Regions from separate parts of the Frigoribacterium sp. CFBP 13707 genome, predicted to be linked through region 2. Evidence: predicted binding sites of a transcription regulator. Region 2 holds the regulator's gene; the other holds the start of a gene.
What was found. Region 2 encodes HspR, which represses chaperone genes until heat shock. Its sites were predicted from a motif close to AAGTTGAGTCNNNNNGACTCAACTT; they were not measured.
Positions count from the first base shown of each region.

Region 1 (7,670 bases), on a different contig from region 2:
CTGTTCGGCGCCCTCGCCACCGCCGGCGTCGTCTACGTGCTCGTCGGCCTCGCCAGCGCGATCGCCCTGCCCGCCGACGAGCTCAGCGGCTCGACCGGCCCCCTGCTCGACGTCGTCGCGGCCAGCGGCGTCGCCGTGCCCTCGTGGCTGTTCAGCCTCATCGCGCTGATCGCGGTCGCCAACGGCGCCCTGCTCACCATGATCATGTCGAGCCGCGTCACCTACGGCATGGCCGAGCAGGGGCTGCTGCCCCGCCCGCTCGGCGCCGTGCTCGAGAAGCGCCGCACGCCGTGGGCCGCCATCCTCGTCACCACAGCCGTCGCGATGGGGCTCACCCTCGTCGGCGACATCGGCACGCTCGCCGAGACGGTCGTGCTGCTGCTGCTCTTCGTGTTCATCAGCACGAACGTCGCGGTGCTCGTGCTGAGGAAGGACCGCGTCGAGCACGAGCACTTCCGGGTCTGGACGGCCGTGCCCGTGCTGGGCGTCGCCTCCTGCGTCCTGCTGCTCACGCAGCAGAGCGCTCAGGTGTGGCTGTTCGGCGCGATCATGCTCGCCGCGGGCGTCGTGCTCTACCTGCTCGCGAAGCTCGGCAGCCGCCGCGGACCGGAAGCCGGCAGCGGCGCGGGCACCGGCACCAGCAGCGGCGCCGGCGCCGACCGGGCCTGAGGCGCCCGGACCGCACCGACCCCGCGTCGTCCGCGACGCGAACAGTTCCGGCCCGGGCCGGGCACCCGGCGCCCCGCCGGTGTCGACTCGGAGCACGGCACGACCGACCGCACCACCACCGCCCGCGGCACAGCAGCCGCGGCGCACGACAGCCCGCGAGGGCGGAGGAGGCACCATGCGCGAACTCAGGATCGTCAAGGCACTCGAGGCGGTCGAGCGCGAGAAGAGGCTCGACCCGCTCGTCGAGAAGGTGGCCGGCGTCGTCGACGCCGTGCTGCAGCCCCGGGCGCTGCGCGACCTGCTGCACGGCGTGCCCGCCGGCCACCCGCTGCACCCCGTGATGGTGCTCGTGCCGACCGGCGCGTGGATCAGCGCGGCCCTGCTCGACCTGATGCCCGGCCAGGAGCGCCCCGCCCGCACCCTCGTCGGCGCCGGCGTGCTCGCGGTCGCCCCGTCGGCCCTGGCCGGCTTCGCCGACTGGTCGGCCACGCACGAGCAGCAGAAGCGCACCGGGCTCGTGCACTCCGCCGCCAACCTCGTCGGCACCGCGCTCTACGGCGCCTCGTACCTGCAGCGGCTGCGCGGCCGGCAGACGAGCGCCAAGGTGCTCTCGTTCGCGGGCCTCGGCGCGGTCGGCATCGGCGGCTTCATCGGCGGGCACCTCGCCTACCGCCAGGCCGTCGGCGCGAACCACGCGGAGGACGTGCCGCACCTCGTCTCGCCCGGCTGGCACGAGGTCACCCGCCTCGACGCCCTGCCCGAGGGCGAGCTGACCGGCCTCGACCTCGACGGGCAGCCGCTCGTCGCGCTGCGTCGCGGCGACGAGGTGGAGGTGCTCTCGAGCGTCTGCAGCCACCTCTCCGGCCCGCTCTCCGAGGGCGAGCTCGTCACCGACGCGGGCAAGCCCGGCGAGGCCTGCGTCTCGTGCCCCTGGCACGACAGCGTCTTCTCGATGCGCACCGGCGAGGTCGTGCACGGGCCGGCGACGTCGCCGCAGCCGCGGTTCGACACCCGCGTCGTCGACGGCACGGTGGAGGTGCGGCTGCCCGACGCGGGCTGACCGCCCGGCCGACCCGCGCCTCCGGCAGGCCCTCGCTCCCGCTCCGGGGCGGTGGGAGCACGCCGGAGGCGCGGTGCGCGTAGTGCACGGACGCCCCGCGAGCAAGGGCGAGCACGGCCGGGCCCCTCGTGGTTCGGTCGATCCCATGAGACGACTCCACTACTCCGGCAGCTACATGCTGGTCGGTGACCGCACCTGCAAGGCCGTGCTCCGCTACACGAGGGCGCTCGCCGAGGCCGACACCTCCGACATCGTGTCGGTGCCCGTCGTGACCGAGGGCGGCAGCAAGGCCTACGCGCACCTGCTCATCGGCCCGGCGAGCCAGGTGTTCTCCACCCCGGTCGAGAACAGCCAGGACGAGCCCGTCGACGAGGACGTCATCCGCGACCTCGAGGAGGCGACGCTGCGCCTCCAGCCCTCCCGGCCGGCCTGGCCGCAGGAGATGCTCGACATCCCCGACCTCGACAGCGACAGCTACGGCGCCGAGTACGCGAACGCGCCGGGCGCCGACGCCGAGGGCGACGAGGGCGACGACCAGGGCAAGGCGAGCGCGCACACCAGCGGCGCCGAGGCCGCCGCCGGGCCCGACGGCGCCACGGACGAGCACCTCGCCGGCGCCCGCACCGGCTCCTGACCCGCTCCCTGTCGCAAATGCCGACCGTCGCAGGCTCGGTCGGGTCGCAACAGGGGGAAAACCCGGTATTGCGGTGCTGATGGTCGGCATTTGCGACACGGAGCGGTCGAGAGGGCGGAGGGGCCGGAGGCGCGGGGGCGGCGAGGGGAGCCGCCCGGCGACCTGACGTGGCAGGTTGAGCCGACTCCGCTCAACTTCTTCCGCCGACCGGGAATGACCCGGGCCTCCCTGCGTTTACTTGAGTCGCAGCCACTCAAGTTTCCCCAGGAGGTCCCATGCCTGCACAGTCCGGCTCCGGCGACGGCGGCTCGTTCGACGAGTTCCTCGCCCGCCTCATGAACGGCGCCCGGTCGGGTCAGACCGGACGCCCCGTCGACATCTCGCACCTGCTCAGCAGCGCCGCCCACGGGCTCGTCACCCGGGCCGGCGAGTTCGCCACCGGCCGTGGCCACGCCGAGGTCGACTCCCTGCACGTCCTGCGGGTGCTCCTCGACGAGTCGCCCGCCGCCGACGTCGTCCGCCACGCGGGCGTCGACCGCGACGCCCTGCTCCGAGCCGTCGACAGCCGCCTCCCCGGCCCCTCGTCCGACACCCCCAGCACCGTCGCCCTCACCCCGGCCGCCCAGCGCGTCCTGCTCCAGGCCGCGCAGGCCGCCCGCGCGTTCGGCTCGACCTACGTCGACCCCGAGCACGTCTTCTTCTCGCTGGTCGTCGACCAGCAGTCGGTCAGCGGGCAGCTGCTCGCCGCCGCGGGCATCACCCCGCAGGCGCTCCAGGCGTTCGTCCGCGACGGGTCGCCGACGGGCGGGTCGACCGCGGGAGGCGCCGCAGGCGCGGCCGGGAGCGGAGCCGGCACGGGCACCGACGTGACCGGTGCCGGCGACCCGGCCCGCGACTCCGGCACGCCCACCCTCGACCAGTACGGCAGCGACCTCACGGCGCGCGCCCGCCGCGGCGAGATCGACCCGGTGATCGGCCGGGCCGACGAGGTCGAGCAGACCGTCGAGATCCTGCTGCGCCGCACGAAGAACAACCCGGTGCTGATCGGCGAGCCCGGCGTCGGCAAGACCGCCATCGTCGAGGGCCTCGCCCAGCGCATCGTCGACGGCGACGTGCCCGAGCTGCTGCAGGGCAAGCGCGTCGTCACGCTCGACCTGGCCGGCATGGTCAGCGGCACCCGCTACCGCGGCGACTTCGAGGAGCGCCTCACGACGGTCGTCGACGAGATCGCCGCCCACCAGGGCGAGCTGATCGTCTTCCTCGACGAGATCCACACGGTCGTCGGGGCCGGCGGCAACGGCGAGGGCACCATGGACGCCGGGAACATCCTCAAGCCCCGCCTCGCCCGCGGCGAGCTGCACCTCATCGGCGCGACGACGCTGAAGGAGTACCGCACGATCGAGAAGGACGCCGCCCTCGAGCGCCGCTTCCAGCCCGTCACGGTGCCCGAGCCGAGCGTCGACGACGCCGTGCTCATCCTCACCGGGCTCGCCCCGCGCTACGAGGAGCACCACGGCGTCGCCTACGCGCCCGAGGCCCTGCGCGCGGCCGTCGAGCTGTCGGCGCGCTACGTCAGCGACAGGTTCCTGCCCGACAAGGCGATCGACCTGATCGACCAGGCCGGCGCCCGTCGTCGCCTCCGCCTCGGCGGCCGGGTCGACACCGCGGCGCTCCAGGCGCGGCTCGCCGAGCTCGAGTCGTCGAAGCACGCCGCGGTCGCCGCGGAGCGCTACGAGGAGGCGTCGCACCTGCGCGACGAGATCGAGGCCGTGCAGGAGTCGCTGGCCGCGGCGGTCGGGAGCGGTCACGCCGACAGCACGGCGGCGGCCGGCACGGCGGCGGTCGGCACGGAGGCGGTCGGCACGGGGATCACCGCGGCGGACGTCGCCGAGATGGTCGCGCGCGCCACGGGCATCCCGGTCGCGCGCCTCACCGACGGCGACCGCTCGCGGCTCGCCCTGCTCGAGCAGGAGCTGCACGCCCGGGTGGTCGGCCAGGACGACGCGGTCACCGCGATCGCCAGGTCGGTGCGGCGCAGCCGGACGGGCCTCGGCGACCCCGCCCGCCCGACCGGGTCGTTCCTCTTCCTCGGGCCGACCGGCGTCGGCAAGACCGAGCTGGCGAAGGCCCTGGCCGAGTCGCTCTTCGGCGACGAGGGCGCGATGATCCGGCTCGACATGAGCGAGTACGGCGAGCGCCACACGGTGAGCCGGCTCGTCGGCTCCCCTCCCGGCTACGTCGGCTACGACGAGGCCGGCCAGCTGACCGAGCGCGTGCGGCGGAACCCGTACTCGGTGATCCTGCTCGACGAGATCGAGAAGGCGCACCCCGACGTGTTCAACCTGCTGCTGCAGGTGCTCGACGACGGCCGGCTGACCGACGGCCAGGGCCGCACGGTCGACTTCCGCAACACGGTCGTCGTGATGACGTCGAACCTGGGCTCGGAGTTCCTCGCCTCGCGCGGCGGCGCCCTCGGCTTCACGCCGGCCGGGCCCGTCGGCTCCGACCCCGCGGCCGGGAACGGCTTCGGATCGGAGAAGGCGCTGCGCGACCGCGTCATGGGCAAGCTGCGGGAGGCGATGCGGCCCGAGTTCCTCAACCGCATCGACGAGATCGTGCTCTTCCGCAAGCTCGACCGGGCGCAGCTGCGCGACATCGTGCGCCTGCTGCTCGGGGCGACCTCGCGTCGCCTCGAGGCCCAGGGCATCGCGGTCGAGATCGACGACGCGGCCACCGACTGGATCGTCGACCACGGCTACGAGCCCGAGTTCGGCGCCCGGCCGCTGCGCCGCACGATCCAGCGCGAGGTCGACGACCGGCTCGCCGACCTGATGGTCTCCGGCGCGGTCGCGGCCGGCGGGCACGTGCTGGTCAGCGTCGGAGGCGACGGCGAGCTCGTCGCCCGCCCCGTCGCGGCGGAGGTCGCGAGCGCGGCGTAGCCGCGGGGCGGCTGCGGCTACGGCTGCGGGACTGCGGAGGCGCGGTGTCGGTCTGACCGGCACCGCGCCTCCCTGCGTCCGCCGCCGTGACCCTGCTCTCGCGCTCTCTTCTCGAATGTGAGCGTGATCCGCCGGATGACGAGGCCGGAGCCGCGCCACCCGGCTCCTCGACGACGGATCCCTCTCGCATTCCCCGTGTCCCTGTATGAGACAGCCGCCGACCTTGTGACGTTCCTGGTTTCAATGTCAGGGTATGTATGCACGATCGAGGGTCGGTCGAGCAGACAGGAACGGGTGATCATGACCAGTGTCAGCAGCATCGGGACGACCGTCGGGCGGAGCCTGGCCACCCTCGCGACCACGGGAGCGCTCGTGCTCGGCGCGGGGCTCTCACCTGCGGTCGCCGCTCCCGCCCCGGCGTCGACCCCGACCGCGACCTCGACGTCGACATCGACGTCGACCTCGGAGTCGGCCACCACGGCCGCGACCACCGGCACGGAGGCGGAGTCCGGCATGATGCCGGCCGGCGAGTTCTCCACACTCGGGTCGACGTACGTGGGCGGCGGGTACTTCGAGTGGGGCGTGACGTCCTCCACCGTGTACGCCAAGTACCAGCACTACTCGAGGACGCACCGGGCCACGGCCTGCGCGAACGGGCAGACGCAGTGCCTGCGCTCGGGCAACGCCGCGCCGTCCTACCTCGCCAGCGCGGTGCGGGCGAAGAGCAAGAGCAACAACACGGCGTGGTGGGCGGTCCTCTGACCCGTCGGCGCACGGCCGCCACGACGGTGATCGCCGTCGTGGCGGCCTACGCGCTCGCCGCGGGCGTCGCCCTGGCCGCCGCCGAGGGCCAGGACACCTGGGGGAGCGGCGGGAGCGGCGGCCGGGGCACCGGGGTCGTCGTCCTGGAGACGCCGCCGGACCTCGGGCACGACGCGACACGGCAGGAACTCCTCCGGGCGGTGACGTCGACGGGCGACCAGGTCGCCCGCATGACCCCGGACGACTCGCCCGGCGCTGGTGTCGGCGACTCGCTCGTCCATCCCCTGACCGGCGGAGCCGGGCAGCCCCTGGGCCCCTGGGTGCGGTGGACCCTCGCCGACCACGACTCCTGGCTCGACCTCGACCCCCGCGGCTTCTACGTGACCGACGCGGACGACCCGAGCCCCCTCCTCGCCGCTCTCGACAGCGCCGGCTTCACCGCGGCGGACGCGACGGTGGGGCCTCTCGACGAGCTCCGGGCGCTGGTCACGGTGCCCTCCGTCGCCGGGCTGCTCGTGACGGTGATGCTCGTCGCCCTCGGTGCGGCCGGCGTCGAGGCCGAGCGCGGCCGCCGACGCCGCCTGGTCTGCGCGCTCGTCGGGTGGACCCGACGACGTGCCCTCGTCGCCGAGCTCCGGGAGGCAGCATCGCCCCTGGCAGGAGCGGCCCTCGGCTCGGTGCTGCTCGTGCTGGCTCTCTGGTGGAGCGTCGGCGGGCTCCGGAGGCCCGAGTTCGTCCTGCCCGTGATCGCTCTGATCTGGGGCGGGACGACAGCGTGGCTGCTCCTCTGTCGAGCGACGGCGGCGCACGGACCGCGGCCGTCGAGGCTGCTCTCAGCCAGCACCGGAGCAGGGGGCCGCCGGCGTGCGCTCGTCGTGCCGATCGCGCTGCACGTCGCCCTCGTCGCGGTCGTGGCGGCCGAGGTCGCCCTCGGCCAGCGCGCCGCCGACGCCGCCGACCGTGTCGCGACCTCCTCCGCGGCGCAGCTCGACCTGCACGAGGGGTCCGTGCTCAGCGTCGGCCTCGCCGGAGCGGACGACCGCGAGTTCGACCGGGCGCTCGCCCGGGTGGCCCGTGACGAGATCGCCGCCGGCAGGGCGACGATGGGCGACCCCGACACCGTTCCCGGCGCGCTCGTCACCGCCCGGGGCGGCACCGGCACCGGCGAGCCTCACGGCGACGGGGACGACGTCGTCGTCGTGCGGACCGCAGGCGACCCCGAGGCGGCACGGGCCCTCGCCGCCGACGTCGTCGCCTACCTCCGGATGGTCTGGACCACGACCGGCGACGTGCTGCCTCCGCTCGGCGCTCGCCTCGAGACCCTGCCGCCCGGCGTCGTCGTGCCCGACCCCGCGACCCTGCGCCTCTCCCCCGTCGACGGGCCGCCGACCGTGATCGTCGAGGTGCCCCTGGTGCACCTGCCCGACGACGTGCTGGCGACCGCCGCCTTCAACGGCCGGGTGGTCTTCGACGACCGCGCCTCGGTGGAGGCGGCCCTCGACGACGTCGGCGTGCTGCCCCTCGTCCACGGGTGGGAGACCGTCGGTGACGGCTACGCCCGCGCCGCCCGCGAGGTGCTCGCCGAGCAGCGCCTGGTCGTCCTCGC
Region 1 is NZ_JACYVL010000004.1:23,315-30,984, forward strand. It holds gene IFT45_RS09510 (APC family permease) at 1-669, shown strand, start outside; gene IFT45_RS09515 (Rieske 2Fe-2S domain-containing protein) at 845-1,729, shown strand; gene IFT45_RS09520 (hypothetical protein) at 1,875-2,363, shown strand; gene IFT45_RS09525 (ATP-dependent Clp protease ATP-binding subunit) at 2,639-5,302, shown strand; gene IFT45_RS09530 (lactococcin 972 family bacteriocin) at 5,603-6,064, shown strand; gene IFT45_RS09535 (hypothetical protein) at 6,046-7,670, shown strand, end outside.
Region 1: the regulator HspR is predicted to act here: its motif matches at 2,536-2,560, upstream of IFT45_RS09525 (ATP-dependent Clp protease ATP-binding subunit).

Region 2 (7,670 bases):
CCACGGTGTTCACGCCGCCGACCAGCTACACCTCGTCGGCTCCCGACGCGTCGACGGTCGCCAAGGCGCCCCTGCCCCTGACGGCCACGGTCGCGCAGCGCAACGACATCGCCCAGACCGTCGTCGTCACCGGCAGCGGCACGCCCGGCCAGCAGGTCACGATCGGCGACGTCACCGAGACGATCCGCCCCGACGGCAGCTACGAGATCACCGCGCCCTTCACGGGCACCGGCGACCTCGAGGTCACCGTCAGCCAGGAGATCGGCGGCACCGTCCACGACGAGGCCACGGTCGAGTTCACCTCGGTCGAGGGCGGCACGCTCGTCGGCGTGCAGCAGACCCGCGTCAACCTGCCGCGCAACACGACCTCGATCATCCCGATCGTCGTCCAGAACAACGAGGCCCGCGACGACGCCACCGGCACCGTGACCTTCACCGCCCCGAAGGACACGATCTTCCAGGACGGCCTCACCATCCTCGGCGAGCGCCGCAGCGGCACCGCCGGCGGCTGGGAGAGCGACGCGTCGCTCGACCTGACCGGCGGCGTCATCAGCGAGAACGGCACGAAGATCACATTCCAGCTGCCCGCCCGAGCCATCCCGGCCGAGCAGCAGCTGCGCTACCTCGTCGAGGTGTTCACCTCGCGCACCGCGTCGGCCGGCAACCGCCAGCTCGACTACACCTACGAGGGCACCAGCTCCATCGGTGACTTCCGCGCCACCGGCAGCACCATCGGCCGCGTCGCCTCCATCGACCCCTCCGCCATCCGCGAGTAGTCGACCGGCGACACCAGCACCACAGCACCACAGCACCACAGCACCACAGCACCAGGCGACCGCCCCGGTCACCGCCCCGCAACAGCGGGCGCGGAGACCGGGGCGGTCCGTCGTCCCACCCTCGGATCCGCGCTCGTCCACAGGTGCGCAAGAGATCTCCTCACATGCGTTATCGTCGTCCTGACCGCATCACTGTCATGCGACATGCGCATGTCACCACCACCGACCGAGATGCCCTCGGCCCTGCCCCGGAAGAAGGCGACCCGTGAGACGACGTACGACAGAGGCACTCACGACCGGGCTGGCGATCACCCTGCTCATCGGCAGCCTCGCCCTGGCCCCTGGCTCGTCGACCGCCCAGGCGTCACCGGTCGACGACGGCGTCACCACCGCCTCCGCGGCGACGGTCGTGACGCACGAGCCCGACGCCGCGCCGAGCGGCCCGACGGAGGACACCGCGGCTCTTCCCTCGCCGGAGGCCGCTCCGCCGACGCCCCCCAGCTCGACCGACGGCAGCCGCCTCTTCCTCACGGTCTCCCCGCCCACGGGCGTCTCCCTTCAGAGCGACCACGTCGGGCTGACCGTGCGGGGCACTCCGCAGTGCAACGTGTCGAACTGTCGCCTGCTCGTGTCGACCAGCTCGCAGCCCCTCTCGTCACCCGGCAGTGAGATCCCCTCCGGCACGAGCACCTGGCCGTCGTGGTGGGCCGAGGGCACGACCCGCACCCTCTACGTCCACTCCTGGGGCAACGGCTGGGGCTGGACGAAGACGAACTGGAACACCTCGTACACCGTGACCAGGCCGGTGACGACCCCGCTGACCGCGAGGGTCGCCTCGACCGACCACGTCGGCAGGTCGGCGGTGATCACGGGCGTCGCGACGAAGGGAGCCCGGGTCGAGATCGGCAGCAGGTACACCACCGCGAGCACCACCACCGGCGCCTGGAGCATGACCGTCTCCGGGCTGGCCGTAGGGGCGAACACCCTCACCGTCGTCCAGAAGATCGGGACGACGACGATCGGCAGCTCGGTCCGGGTCACGGTGACCATCGACCCCCAGGTCGTCCCCGGGCTGGTCCGGCAGGTGGACGCGACCCCGCAGACCCTCCTCCGCGGCGGCGACACGGCGGTCACCGTGGCGGTCGAGTTCACCGAGCGGACGCAGTCGGCCCCGGGCACCGTCGCGCTCACGGCACCGGCCGGCACCACCTTCGCCCCTGGGCAGGACACCCTGGAGGCGGAGTACCGGGCGGGCTCCGCCACCACCTGGCAGGACGCCCCCGCGTCCGCGTCGTGGGACCTCGTCTCGGGGCACCGCTCGGCTGACGGGTCGACCTACTCGTACGCCTTCCCCGGCACCGGCTCGGCCCTCGACGCCGGCGGCGACCTGCGCTGGGCCCCTCGCGTCTCGACGCCCCTCGACGCCCCCGTCGGCACGCCCGCCCTCGGGTTCACGATGACCGGCGCCCTGAACGCGAAGCTCTACGACGTCACCGGCACGGTCGACACGCCCATCGCCGCGGCGGCGCTCACCGCCGAGGTGGTCTCGGTCGACGCGCAGGGCAGGGTGGCTGCTGTCAGGGGCACGGCGACGCCCGGCGCGACGGTCGCGGTCGGCGACTCCGCCACCGCCGTCGCGGAGAGCGACGGCACCTGGAGCACCACCGTCGAGGGCCTCGACCTGGGCGACAACGAGCTCGTCGTCACGCAGACCGTGGGCGGGGTGCCGGTGAGACCCTGAGGTCGGGCCGCCAGCTCACCGCGAGCGGGTCAGGCGGCGGGCACCGCGGCCGGGGCGGTTCGTCGCCCGCTGCCAGACGGGCGGGGCAGGATGAGCCCATGATCGACGTCGACCTCGCCCGCCGCCTCCGAGACGCCGGGCTGCGCTGGCGCCCCTCCCCCGGCGATCGCTTCGTCGTCGAGCGCCTCGTCGACAGCGACGAGGGCGTCGGCGACGTCTTCACCCTCAGCGACATGACCATCGAGGCCCACGAGCACCCCACGGGCACCGTGCTCGGCTTCAACGGCACGACCGAGTGGGCCCTCGACTCCGTCGCGGCCGACGACGCCCTCTGGCTGCCCCGCGAAGACCAGCTCCGCGAGCTGCTCGGCAGCACCTTCGTGTCGCTCACGCGCGTGCTCGTCGACGGTGAGCCCCTCGCGTACCGCGTCACCGTCGCCCTCGACGGCGCTCTGGCCACCGGGCCCGACTCCGTGCACGTCGCCGCCGACCCCGAGACGGCCTACGCGCACGCGCTCCTCGCCTACATCGAGGCATCGCTCCGCCTCGACGACTCCGACGGGGCCGACGGGCACGCGACGAACTGATCCCCGCGCGGATCACCTCGGTGCCATCGAGGTGACTCTTGCTGGGCCCTCCGCCCCGAGCAGGGCCCGGGAAGAGTCACCTCGATCACTGCTGCCTCGCGTCAGTTGCCACTGTGAGGGGTTCACGGGCGTTCAGAGGCCCCCAGAGTGGCAACTGACGAGAGAAGTACGAGGAGAAGAGGCGGGGTCAGCGGCGGGTGGACACCGTCACGGTGAACTTCGGCCCGCGCGAGACCTGACGCGTCGGCCCGACGGTGCGCTCGAGCGCGCTGCGGTAGCCGAGGTGCGAGTTCCAGACGCACCAGAGCTCCCCGCCCGGCTCGAGCAGGCGCGCGGCCGCCGCGAAGAGCTTGTGCGCGAGGCCGGCGTGCACGGTCGCCCCGACGTGGAACGGCGGGTTGAGCAGCACCAGGCCGGCGGAGCCTGCGGGCAGGGAGGCTCCCGCGTCGTCACGCCGCGACTCCACCCGGTCACCGACGCCGGACGCGTCGGCCGTCGCGCGGGCCGAGGCCACGGCGGCCGCCGACTGGTCCGTCGCGACGACGTGCGCCTCGGGGTGCGCGAGCGCCCAGGAGGCGGCGAGCACCCCCGTTCCGCACCCGAGATCGACCACGTGCGACGCCTCGGGCGCCCCGACGGCCAGCGCCTCCAGCAGTGCTCGGGTGCCGACGTCGATCGATGAGCCGGCGAAGGCCGCGCCGTGTGCGACGACCACGAGGTCGCCGTGCCGCTCGGAGCGAGGCCACGTCGAAGTGGTGCCAGCCGAGCAGGCGCTCGCAGCCGAGGAGGCGGTGGCTCCGGTGTCGGACCGCGGACCGGAGGCGGTCAGGAGGCGCGACTTCTGCCGGGCGAGACCGGCGGAGACGGTGCCGAAGTGGCGGCGCAGCACGTCGTTCATCGCCGGGGTCATGTGCTTGACGCGGCCTCCGGCGACGAGCTGCACCTCGGGGTGCGCGTGCGCAGCGACCAGCTCGGCGATCTCGTCGAGCGCGTCGAGGCCGCGCGGCAGCTGCAGGAGCACCACGCGGGCGCCCTCCACGAGCGAGGGGTCGAGCGGCAGGGAGCGCCACGAGGCACTGCTGCCGAGGCGCTCCGCGTTAGCCACGAGGGCGAGCTCGCCCGAGAGGGCGTCCTGGTGCACGCGGAGCTCGTGCGGGCCGACCAACTCGGCGGCGCCGAGGGTGAGGGCTCCGTAGCGGTCGCCGATGATGGTGACGTGCTCCGGGTGGGCGACCAGCGCCTCCTGCGCGGTGTCGAGCAGGAGGCGGTCAGTCGCGTCGTGCGCGACGAGCTCGGGGGCCTCGACGTCGGGCCACCGGCGGAGCTGCTCGAAGTCGATCACCGGACGAGGCTACCGGGCCGCCCCGGCCCGTCGTCCCCGACCGTGGCGCCGGGTGATCGCGAAGTGCTGCTCGCTGACGCGCGGGCAGCAGTTCGTGACCACTCGACGTCGGGGTGGTGGAGACGGCGCACGGCACCGAGGGTGCGGCGGGTCGACGTCCTCGCAGGCGGGACGGCGCCGACCCGCCGGGAGTGACGGGAACCCGCCGCACCCGCCTCAGGCACCGAGTGGTCACGAAGTGCTGCTCGCTGACGCGAGAGCAGCAGTTCGTGACCACTCGACGTTGGGGGGCTCTACTGAAGGGGCCGCCAGACGACGACCGAGGTCTGCCGCGTGGGCCGGGTGCCGTGCCGGAGCGGCACGACGCCGCTCTCGCCCGCCGCGAACACGCGCGCACCGGGCCGGTTGACCAGCTCGTCGGCCAGCGCCCGCTCCAGCTCGCGCACCCGCGACTGCAGCGCCGTCACCTGGTTCTCGAGCTCGAGGATGCGCTTGACGCCCTCGAGCGAGACGCCCTCGCCGCCCAGCCGCGCGATCTCGCGCAGCTGCACGACGTCGCGCATCGAGTAGCGCCGTGACTTGCCGGCCGTGCGCTGCGGCACGACGAGGCCGAGCCGGTCGTACTGGCGCAGCGTCTGGGCGTGCATGCCCGCGAGCTCGGCCGCCATCGCGATCGCGAAGACGGGCGAGTGCTCGTCGAGGGGCCACTGCCCCGCGTCCTGTCTCGCCATCGTCGTCCCCTCCTGCTCGTGGTGCTGGTGCCGGGCCTGCCGGTGCCGGGCCTGTTGCCGGTGCTGGCCCTGCTGCCCGGCCCTGGTGCTGCCGAGGCTAGCCCCGGGCCCGCGCGATCAGGTCGTCGCGCGGGTTCTCGGCCGGCAACGCCGCCGCCAGGGCCTCGACGGCCTCGCGCGCCGCGTCGCTGAGGTGGCTCGGCACGGCCACCTGCACCGTCGCCAGCAGGTCGCCCGTGCCGGTCTTCGTCGAGACGCCGCGCCCCTTGACGCGCAGCACCCGACCGGACGGCGTGCCCGGCGCGACGCGGAGCCGCACCGGCTCGCCGCCGAGCGTCGGCACCTCGATCGTCGCGCCGAGCGCGGCCTCCGTGAACGTCACGGGCACGTCGAGGCGCAGGTTCGCACCGTCGAGCTCGAACACCGGGTGCGGGCGCACGGCGATGGTGAGCACCATGTCGCCGGGCTCGCCGCCGTCGGGGCTGGACTCCCCGCGGCCGCGGAGCCGGATCTTCTGGCCGTCGTGCACGCCGGCGGGGATGCGCACCTTCATCGGCTTGCCGTTCGACGCCTGCAGCGAGATGGTCTCGCCGACGACGGCGGTCTGGAAGTCGAGCGTCGTCGTGGCCGTCATGTCACGGCCCTTCTGCGGGCCGCCGAAGCCGCGGTAGCCACCGCTCGTCTGACCGAAGCCGCCGCCGCTGCCTCCGAACATGCCGCCGAAGATGTCCTCGAAGCCGCCGCCACCGCCGCCGCCCTGACGGAACTGCGGGCGCTGGCCACCGCCTCCGAACATGCCGCCGAAGACGTCCTCGAAGCCGCCGCCACCGCCTCCGGGGCCGCCGCTGCCCGCGGTGAAGCGCGCGCCCGAGCCCATGGCCCTGACCTGGTCGTACTCCTTGCGCTGCTCCGGGTCGGAGAGCACCGAGTTCGCCTCGCTGATCTCCTTGAACTTCGCCTCGGCCGCGGCGTCGCCCGGGTTGCTGTCGGGGTGGTACTTCCGCGCCAGCTTCCGGTAGACCTTCTTCAGCTCGGCCGGGGTGACGTCCTTGGAGACGCCGAGGATCGCGTAGAAGTCCTTGTCGAACCAGTCCTGACTCGCCATCGGGCACCTCCTCTCTTGCGTGTGTCCGGTGGCACGGCCACCGGAGGAAAGAACGGGGGAGGCGGTGGGCCCCTCGTCGAGGAGCCCACCGCCCGTCGCGACTCGCGTCGCGGTCACGGCTCGCGCCGTGGAGGTGCAGGGCTACTGCGGGGTGTGGACGGCGACCTTGGCGGCCCGGATGACCCGGTCGCCGATCTTGTAGCCCGGCTCGATCACGTCGGCGACGGTGTTGACCGTCACGTCGGCGTTCGGCAGCTGCACGAGCGCGTCGTGCATCGTCGGGTCGAAGACCTCGCCCGCCGCGCCGACCTGCGTGAGGCCGAACTTGTCGAGCCCCCCGCGGATCTTCTGCGCGATGACCGTCATCGGGCCCTCGGCGAGGTCGCCGTGCTTCTCGGCGCGGACGAGGTCGTCGAGCGCGGGCAGCAGCGAGCGGATGACCTCGGCGACGACGGCCTCGCGGTTCGCCTCACGGTCGCGCTCGACGCGCTTGCGGAAGTTGACCAGCTCGGCCTGGGCCCGCAGCATGTCCTGCCGCATGTCGGCGACGAGGTCGGTGCTGGCCTGGTCGAGGATGGCCTCGTCGTCGGCGCTGAGGGGCTCGGCCCCGGCGGCGCCCTCGGCGGCCATCTGCTCGGCCGCGGCGGCCGCGCCCTCCGGCGCCTCGGCGCCCGCGGGCACCTCGACGTCGGGGGCCTCGGCCTCGACCAGGTCGTCGGCGCCGTCGACCGCGGCGGTGCCGCCGTCCTCCGACGGCACCCCCGCGCTGGCCTCGGGGCGGACGGGCTCCTCGTCGGGAGCGCGGTTCTGCTCGTCAGTCATCGGTCGACCTACTTCTTGTCGTTCTCGTCGTCGTCCACGACCTCGGCGTCGACGATGTCCTCGTCGTCACCGGAGGCCTGGCCGTCGGCGGGTGCGCCCTCGGCACCGGCGGCACCGGCGGCGGCCTCGTCGGCCTGGCCCTGCGAGTAGATCGCCTGGCCGAGCTTCGACTGGCTCTCGTTCAGCGTGTCGAACGCGGGCTTGATCGCCGAGTCGTCGTCGCCGGCGAGGGCGGTCTTCAGCGCGTCGACGTCGGCCTGGACCTCGGACTTGACGTCGGCGGGCAGCTTCTCGTCGTTCTCCTTGATCAGCTTCTCGATCGAGTAGACGAGCTGCTCGGCGTTGTTGCGGACCTCGTTGGCCTCGCGACGCGCCTTGTCTTCTGCAGCGTGCTCCTCCGCCTCGCGGACCATGCGCTCGATGTCGTCCTTCGACAGCGACGAGCCGCCGGAGATGACCATCGACTGCTCCTTGCCGGTGCCCTTGTCCTTCGCGGAGACGTGGACGATGCCGTTGGCGTCGATGTCGAAGGTGACCTCGATCTGCGGGACGCCGCGGGGGGCCGG
Region 2 is NZ_JACYVL010000009.1:4,860-12,529, reverse strand. It holds gene IFT45_RS13305 (hypothetical protein) at 1-776, shown strand, start outside; gene IFT45_RS13300 (hypothetical protein) at 1,042-2,517, shown strand; gene IFT45_RS13295 (pilus assembly protein CpaE) at 2,616-3,104, shown strand; gene IFT45_RS13290 (methyltransferase) at 3,292-4,446, opposite strand; gene IFT45_RS13285 (heat shock protein transcriptional repressor HspR) at 4,740-5,177, opposite strand; gene IFT45_RS13280 (DnaJ C-terminal domain-containing protein) at 5,275-6,282, opposite strand; gene IFT45_RS13275 (nucleotide exchange factor GrpE) at 6,424-7,104, opposite strand; gene dnaK (molecular chaperone DnaK) at 7,113-7,670, opposite strand, start outside.